DNA from 2 places in the Niameybacter sp. genome. Region 1 is predicted to be linked to the other one. Evidence: riboswitches for the same ligand, from Rfam matches in the RefSeq annotation. Region 1 holds a riboswitch; the other holds the start of a gene.
What was found. Region 1 has a riboswitch for cobalamin ahead of RRY75_RS05635 (cobyric acid synthase). Riboswitches for the same ligand answer to the same signal wherever they lie in the genome.
Positions count from the first base shown of each region.

Region 2: linked by a shared signal. The riboswitch ahead of RRY75_RS09355 (sirohydrochlorin cobaltochelatase) and the one ahead of RRY75_RS05635 (cobyric acid synthase) in region 1 are both predicted to bind cobalamin.

Region 1 covers NZ_JAVVQU010000014.1:16,075-20,657, reverse strand. The annotation lists gene RRY75_RS05650 (NADH peroxidase) at 15-557, shown strand; gene RRY75_RS05645 (DUF1540 domain-containing protein) at 568-888, shown strand; gene RRY75_RS05640 (CDP-alcohol phosphatidyltransferase family protein) at 1,031-1,591, shown strand; cobalamin riboswitch at 1,641-1,815, shown strand; gene RRY75_RS05635 (cobyric acid synthase) at 1,930-3,474, shown strand; gene RRY75_RS05630 (ABC transporter substrate-binding protein) at 3,512-4,477, shown strand; gene RRY75_RS05625 (FecCD family ABC transporter permease) at 4,481-4,583, shown strand, end outside.
Region 2 covers NZ_JAVVQU010000030.1:6,647-11,229, forward strand. The annotation lists gene RRY75_RS09350 (sensor domain-containing diguanylate cyclase/phosphohydrolase) at 1-1,486, opposite strand, end outside; cobalamin riboswitch at 1,628-1,815, shown strand; gene RRY75_RS09355 (sirohydrochlorin cobaltochelatase) at 1,944-2,717, shown strand; gene RRY75_RS09360 (energy-coupling factor ABC transporter permease) at 2,771-3,511, shown strand; gene RRY75_RS09365 (energy-coupling factor ABC transporter substrate-binding protein) at 3,515-3,826, shown strand; gene cbiQ (cobalt ECF transporter T component CbiQ) at 3,813-4,583, shown strand, end outside.

The DNA.
Region 1 (4,583 bases):
AAGGAGGCTTACAAATGAAAAAATACGTTTGTACAATTTGTGGCTATATCCACGAAGGAGATACACCACCAGAAAAATGTCCAATTTGTAATGCGCCTGCAAGCAAATTTGAAGCCCTAGGTGAACAACTTGCTTGGGCAGATGAACATCGCATTGGTGTAGCCGGAGGGGTTGACCCTGAGATTATTGAAGGATTACGTGCTAACTTTATGGGTGAATGTACAGAAGTCGGCATGTACTTAGCTATGAGTCGCCAAGCAGACCGTGAAGGTTATCCTGAAGTTGCAGAGGCTTATAAACGCATTGCTTACGAAGAAGCTACACATGCTTCTTTATTCGCTGAACTTTTAGGTGAAGTGGTTAAAGCAGATACAAAATCTAACTTACAAGTGCGTGTTGAAGCCGAGTTTGGTGCTTGTGATGGCAAAAAGAAATTGGCAACACTCGCCAAAGCGCAGAACTTGGATGCTATTCATGATGCTGTGCACGAAATGGCAAAAGATGAAGCACGACATGGTTGTGCCTTTAAAGGCTTATTAGACCGCTATTTTAGCTAGGAGGATTCATATGACAAAAGTACGCTGTAGTGTAAATACCTGTTCCTACAACAAAGATAAAACTTGCTATGCCGAATGCGTAGCGATTGGTGGACAAGGTGCAATAATTGACCAAGCCACATGTTGTGGCACCTTTTTAAGTGAAGATGCCTATAGCAACTTAGCTGAACACACCACATATAAATCTTGTTGTGAGGCTGTAAGTTGTACAGTTGCATCCTGTATGCATCACAAAAATCATCAATGTACATTAGATTGTATTGATGTTGAAGACTCTGGGCATGCAACCGTTTATATAGAAACATGCTGTTCTAGTTTTAAAACCCTTTAAAGAGATTTTAATAGAGGTATTCTAGGCGTTATCGTGTACTACTTGATAACTTTTAGAATACCTTTTATACTGTAATAATAAGCTTATTTAAATCAATGTATAAACTTTAAAGATAAGGAATATATTAAAAGGGGAGTTAGAGATGAAGAAACAAAAAGCTTTAGAAGAGGCCTTAAGTATTCCCAATATATTAAGTTATATAAGGCTTTGTATTATTCCAATTTTTATATGGCGATATGTAACAGCTACTACCACAACAGACTATTTAGTAGCAGCAGGACTTATGATTTTATCGGGTCTAACAGATTTTCTAGATGGTTTTGTAGCAAGAAGGTTTCATCAAATCACTGAACTGGGCAAGTTTATTGACCCTGTAGCTGACAAACTTACTCAGGCTGCCATTATAGTTTGTCTTGTTTTTCGTTTTAAAGGTATGTTACTCCTTACGCTTATCTTTATCATTAAGGAAGTTACACAAGGATTGAGTTGCCTTATTCTCTATCGTGAAGGAAAAAAATTAGATGGTGCGCTTTGGTACGGAAAAGTTTCAACAGCTGTTTTCTATTTGGCGATGATTACTTTAATTGCTATACCTTCTTTAAGCAGTAGAGTTGCTGAGGGGCTAATTTTGACCACTATGGTTGTTTTAATTTTTGCATTTATTCGCTATATGATTATCTTTATACGGATGCATCAACAATAATACATACTTGACAAGCTTGTCAAATTATGTCATGATAAGCCGACAATAAAAATAATAACACGCATAAGGTGCTTGAAAAAGCTTAATAGGGAAAGTTAAGAGCTGCAGCCCCCGCTACTGTTACTAGGGACGAAGGTGAACATGCCACTGTAAGGAACACTTATGGTAAGGCCACCGGAGGATGAACTACGAGCCAGGAGACCTGCCTTATGCGTTAAACGTATTCTTTCGGAGGGAAAGACGTATGCTTTTACACGTTGATTCTATACGACTATCTAAGTTAGCAGAGAGAATATTCTGCTAACTTTTTTTATTGTATTTTATAACAGGAGGTTCGTATGCATAAACCTAGAGCAATGTTTCAAGGAACTGCTTCATCAGTTGGAAAAAGTGTTTTAGTGGCAGGGCTTTGCCGTATTTTTTATGAAGATGGTTACCGTGTTGCACCTTTTAAATCTCAGAATATGAGTCTTAATTCTTATATTACAGAAGATGGAAAAGAAATGGGAAGAGCACAAGTCATGCAGGCAGAAGCCGCAGGGATTAAGCCTCATGTACTTATGAATCCTATTTTGATTAAGCCTACTGGAGATATGAAGGCCCAATATATTATTGAAGGTGAGGTCTTTAAAGACATGACAGCTATGGCCTACCAGCAGTTCAAGCCAGAACTAAAGTCAAGGCTTAAAGTCCTTTATGAAAAGTTAGAAGAAGACTATGACGTAGTTGTATTAGAAGGGGCTGGAAGTCCAGCTGAAATTAATTTACGTGCTGGCGACTTAGTCAATATGGGAATGGCAGAACTTATTGATGCCCCTGTTATCTTAATTGGTGATATTGACAAAGGTGGTGTATTTGCCTCTCTAGTTGGGACGATTATGCTTTTATCCGAAGAAGAGCGTAAACGAGTCAAAGGGGTTATTATCAATAAGTTTAGAGGTGATATCGAGATTTTAAAACCCGGCCTTAAAATGCTAGAAGATATTATTCATATTCCTGTTTTAGGGGTTGTTCCTTACTTCAAGTTAGACTTAGAAGATGAGGATAGTGTCAGTACAGTATTAGATACACGTCCTACTATGACGACGGAGCAATTGGTCATTAAAATTATTCGGTTACCTCACCTTTCTAACTTTACAGACTTTAACCGTCTATTTGCCTTAGAAGGTGTATCCGTAAGTTATGCGACGCATGCTTATGAGTTAGAGGATGCAGATTTAGTCATTTTACCAGGTTCTAAAAATACTATTGATGATTTAAACTTTTTAAAAGAATCAGGTTTTGCTCCGGTTTTAAACAAACTTAAAGCATTAGGTAAAACAATCTTTGGTATTTGTGGTGGTTATCAAATGCTTGGACGACATCTTTATAATCCAAGTCTTATAGAAAGCGCAGTGGAACAAGTTGAGGGCTTAGGTCTTTTACCTCTTGATACGCAGTTTGAGACAGAAAAGACGATGACTCAAGTAAAGGGGAAAATTATAAGTGCCCAAGGACCTCTTAAAGATTGCTTAAATCAACCGATAGAGGGATATGAAATCCATATGGGGCAAACCATCTGGAAAGATGCATGCCTTATACCTTTTGTAGTACTCCATGAATCATTAGGTATCCAAGACCATCGCATTGAAGGGTACCATGACCCAGATGCCTTAGTATATGGTACTTATATTCATGGGATTTTTGACAAATTGGGATTTACCCTACCATTTCTTAATGCATTAGCCCTAAGAAAAGGCTTAGGTGAGAATACCATTAGACTTTCAGGAAGTATGCATACCGACTATCACGCTTTTAAAGAAAGTCAATATAGCCAATTGGCTAACGTTTTAAGAGATAGCTTAGACTTAGAAGCTATCCGCCATATTTTGTTTGAATCCTAAATCATATTCTAAATTACATCCTGAGGAGGACATTAACATGAAAAGAAGAAAATTTTTACAAGCTTTAATTATTGCAAGTTGTATGAGTATAGTAGGGTGCTCAAGCCCACAACCTACACCAGAAAAAGTACTCATATCTGAAGAAGCAGCACCTGAGTCATCCGAAGTAGCAAAAGATGTGGCTTACCCAGTAAGCATTGTAGACTCTACGGGTACAACTATTACGTTAAATGAAGAACCACAAAAAATTGTTTCTTTAGCTCCAAGTACAACCGAGATTTTAGGCGCACTCGGAATAAGTGATAAAGTCGTTGGTCGCACAAAATATTGTAACTATCCAGAAACTATTCAAGATGCAACAGATGTAGGAGGGACTTCTAATCCAAATGTAGAAACAATCGTTGCCTTACAACCTGACTTAGTTGTGGCTTCTACACATGTTTCAGATGAAGTTATTGCTAAATTAAGAGAAATTAATATTCCTGTTGCTTTCTTAAATGAACAAGAAAACTTTGAAGGTACTTACTCTGCTATTGAAAATATTGGTCTTTTAGTAGGTTGTACAGAAGAGGCAAAAATAGTAGTTGAAGGCATGCGCACACAAATTGAAGAAACTATTAAAAAGGTGAATGCCCTAAACAAGGAAGAAAAGCCTCGTGTATATTATGCCGTATGGTATGGCGATAGTGACTCAACTGCAGGAGGTGATACTTTCATTGGTGAAATGATTCGTCTTGCGGGTGGGGAAAACATTGCACAAGATGTAGAGGGTTGGAGTATTTCTAAAGAGAAAATCGTAGAAGGTAATCCAGAAATGATTATTGTACCAGCAGGTAATGGTATCAAAGAGGGGATGGAGACAACAGACTTCTATAAAGATTTAACAGCTGTACAAGAAGGTCATATTTATGAAATTAATCAAGATATGATTTCAAGACAAGGTCCACGCCTTGCAGAAGCCTTTGTAGCCCTTGCAAAAATTATTAACCCAGAAATGGAATAGTCTATGATCAGCCTAAAAAAGCCTAGTCAGCCTAAGACCTTTTATAAGATTTATGGCTTGTTAGCCCTTATAACGCTAGTGCTTGCAATAAGTTCTATCGCCATTG
Region 2 (4,583 bases), on a different contig from region 1:
CATTAATGATACGATACCCTTTTTCTGCATGCATCTTTAAAACTTCAAATTCTTCATTTACCAATCTGTCTGCTTTGAGTAAAAGTTCTTCTGGCATAGTAATCTTACCAATATCATGCAATTCTGCACTCAATGCTAGCTCGTCTAAGTCTTCATCCTTAAGTTGCATAGCTCTCCCTACTGCTAGTGCATGCTGCACAACTCTTGTTGCATGTTCATTTATTTCCATATTCTTTTCTTCTAAACTTTTTCTCAATGTAGTAAGCATGGAACTTTTCATACTCTTTGTTTCTAAAAGCTTTTTACGATATACCTTTTCTTCTACTTTCCTAATATAATCATATATATCTTCTTCTAAATCATATTTAACAACTTCACCTAGCGCAATGCTTAAATTAATAAATTTCTTCTCATTAGCATTACATGCTCTCAAAATCTCTTCTATCATTTTTTCACATAGTGCTTCTGAACAATTAGGTATGAGTATAAAAAACTCATCCCCACCCCAGCGAAAAATATGACCTTTATTAGCACAAGTTTGATTTAATACTTTAGCAATATCTTTTAGCAATTCATCTCCTTCTAAATGTCCTAATGTATCATTTACCAGCTTTAGTCCATTTACATCTCCCATAATCATTCCCAATGGTAAATATTCTTTCCTATGGTAATACTTAATTTTTTCTTCAAAGCTATAACGGTTATACAGTCCTGTTAAAGTATCTGTTTCACTAATATATTTTAACTTTTCCTCAAATATTTTCTTATCTGTAATATCTCTAGACAGACCTACTATCCCCCATACTTCTCCTTTTTCATCTAATACAGGTACCTTTGTATTCTCTTCTATCAAAAGCCCTCCGTCTTCTTGTATAATGGTATGTTCATACTTTTGCGGCACCTTATCTGTTATAACTCGCTGATCAGATTCAATAAATTCTCTTGCTACTTGTTCATCTTGATATATTTCTAAATCTGTCTTTCCTTCTATTTCATAAATACCTCTTTGGTTATAGTAGCTTTCAAAGGCCTTATTATACCCTAAAAAATGACTTTTCTTATCTTTGTAGAAGATAGTCTCTGGAAGTGCATCTATAATAGTCCTAAGAATATCTTTTCTGCTTCTAATCTCCTTTTCCCGCTCCTTATGCTCACTAATATCAAAAACAACGCCTGCTACAGCCACTACTTTTTTATCTTTATTGGGAATAGGAAACAAAGTGCATTCTAAGTATCGCCCTTTGATTAGTTGCCCTGTTTTATACACCTTACCGCTCTCTACACATCTCATAAGATCTTGATAATATTGTTCTGCTATATCTGTTGACAATGCATCTTTATAACGTTTACCCACCATATCATTAGCTTTCTTATCATACATTTCTTCGTAATGTTTATTTATAAATAAGACCGTTGAATCTATTCTTGTAATCCAAGTAGGCCATGGAATATTTTCTAAAAATGCTTGGTAAATTTCTTCTAACACGCTTAGTCTCCTCCTAATGATATCTACTTACTCATAATCCCTTCTTATTAGTATACCATATTTACTCATTACAAGAAAAAGTACATGCTTAATCATTTTTTCCCTTTCTATTAGATATAATTTCTCCATTCTTGTCATATATTAAAACAAAGCATTTTAGGCGCTTACTCAGCTTAAAAGGGAAATGTGTGACACACTGCAGCCCCCGCTACTGTAGACGAGGACTAACTGTTCAAAGCTTTGCTTAACCACTGTACACTTAGTATGGGAAGGTGAACAAGTTAGGATGATTCGTCAGCCAGGAGACCTACCTAAAATGAAACATTACTCTTTCGGTGGGAAAGGCGGTAATATGTATTTTGTGTACTTTTCATGCGCATTTTTTACATATAACCCCTTAGGGGTTTTTTTATTACCTAAATTCCTTTATTTCATTTTGCATAAGGAGTGTTGCACCATGGCAAAAAGGGCTCTACTTGTTGTAAGTTTTGGAACTACCTTTGAAGATACTCGAAAAAAAACAATAGAAAAATGTGAACAAGATTTACAAAATGCTTTTTCTGACTATGCCTTTTTTAGAGCATATACGTCTCAGATGATTATTAACAAATTAGCTACTCGTGACCAGCTTATTATTCCTAACCCATCTCAAGCTCTTACTCAAATTTATAAAGCTGGCTATACCGAAGTGCTTATTCAAACATTACATATTATTTGTGGAAATGAATATCACAAACTCCTTAAAGACATCAAAAACTTCAAAAGTAAATTTCATATTTTAAGCCTAGGGCGTCCTCTTCTTACTACGATAGAGGATTACAAGCAAGTTGTTACTGCTACACTGGCTTACCTTCCTTCTTTAAAAGACAAAGAAGCTCTTGTTTTTATGGGACATGGAACATCTCATCCAAACTTTTCAGCGTATTGCGCACTTGAATATATGTTTCAACAGACTAACAGCAACATTTACATTGGCACTGTAGAAGGCTATCCTACAATTACAGAGGTACTCCCTAAGTTACTCAAAAATAAAACTCAAGTAGCTTATCTAATCCCATTTATGTTGGTAGCAGGTGACCATGCACTTCATGATATGTCTGGATGTGAGCCAAATACTTGGCAAAACATTCTCCTTAATCATCATATCAAACCTTCTATACGCTTACATGGCCTAGGTGAAAACCCTCAAATTCGTCAACTTTTTATTTCTCATGCAAAAGAAGCCCTATAGGCATTCATTTTAATTAAGTATTTTATCTATCACTTATAAAAGGAGATGAAAGTATGACTAAAAGATTAATGATTTTTGCTATGTTTTGCTTTGTATCAGGTCTTGTCACCTTAGATACACAGTCCATGCATATTATGGAGGGATTTCTACCTGTTGGCTGGAGTATCTCTTGGAGTATTATTTCTCTTCCATTCTTTATAGCTGGACTGCTCTCTCTTAAGAAAATTATTGCAGAAGATAAGCAAAATAAGTTACTTCTTGCCATGGTAGGGGCTTTCGCTTTTATCCTTTCTGCACTGAAAATTCCTTCTGTAACAGGTAGTTGTTCTCACGCTACCGGCATAGGGTTAGGTGCTATCTTACTTGGTCCTACAGTCATGGTTGTAGTAGGTGCTATTGTGCTTCTTTTTCAAGCTTTATTGCTTGCACATGGTGGTATTACAACATTGGGTGCCAATGTATTTTCTATGGCAATTGTAGGTCCTTTTGTTGCTTACTTCATCTATAAGCTCATCTCCAAAACAAAAGCGCCTCGTTGGCTTGCTATTTTTCTAGCTGCCACTTTAGGCGACTTACTTACCTATGTAATGACTTCCTTCCAATTAGCATTAGCCTTCCCCAGCTCCACAACTGGATTTACTGGTTCCTTATTAGAGTTTTTAAGTATTTTTGCCCTTACTCAACTACCTCTTGCTATTAGTGAAGGCTTATTAACTGTAGTAGTCATTAATGTCTTACAAAAATATAGCAACGAAGGTCTCATTCATTTGGGCAGATTAAAAAAGGAGGTTTAATTCATGCCATCATCTAAGAAATCTTTTCCTATTAATTTTATTCTTATTTTACTTGTTATCATCTTGAGTTTTATGCCTCTTTTCCTTGTTAAAGATGCTGAATTTGGTGGAGCTGATGGGGAAGCTGAAAATATGATTACAGTCATCAATGCAAACTATGAACCATGGTTTGAGCCTCTCATAGAACCTGCTAGTGGTGAAATAGAAAGTCTTCTCTTCGCCCTTCAAGCTGCTATAGGCGCAAGTGTACTTGCCTATGGATTTGGCTATCTGCATGGAAAAAGTAAGGAATTAAAAAGCAATGAAGGCCATTGACCAATATGCTTATCACTCACCGCTTCGCAAGTTTGACCCTCTACAAAAAAGTTTATTTTGTTTTCTTATACTTTTTACATGCCTAATAGCACATTCACTTTTTGTATTTATAAGTGTGACTATACTTATGGGGTGCCTCACTATTTTCAAGGGACGCACCTCTTTTAGACTTTATTGTACACTCTTGTCTATCCCACTTACCTTTTTAATACTCAGTTTACTTACTTTGCTCTTTGATTTTTCCACAGATAACACTATTTTTTTATGGTCTATCCACATTTTTTATGCTTATATGGGGATAACCATTACTAGTATAAACACTTGTATTTTTCTATTCTTCAAGGTACTTGCTAGTATAAGTTGTCTATACTTCTTATGTCTCTCAACTCCTATAAATGATATCCTACGTGTATTTGAAAAATGGCATTGCCCAACCCTACTTATTGAGTTGATGGCACTTATCTATCGCTTTATTTTTGTGCTCATAGATATAGCCTCTACTATGTATACTGCTCAGGTAGCAAGGTTGGGGTATCAAGGCTTTCGCATCGGATTACGTTCATTTGGAATCCTTCTTAGTTCATTGCTTGTACGCACATTAAAAATGAATCATGCTTTATATACTGCTCTAGAATGTAGAGGTTATACAGGTTCCCTACAAACTTTGCACGAAGACTATTATCAATCCTTCTCCTACCTCTACTTCTTTCTCATAGAAGGTATACTCATTATACTAATCGTTATAGAATCTATTTTA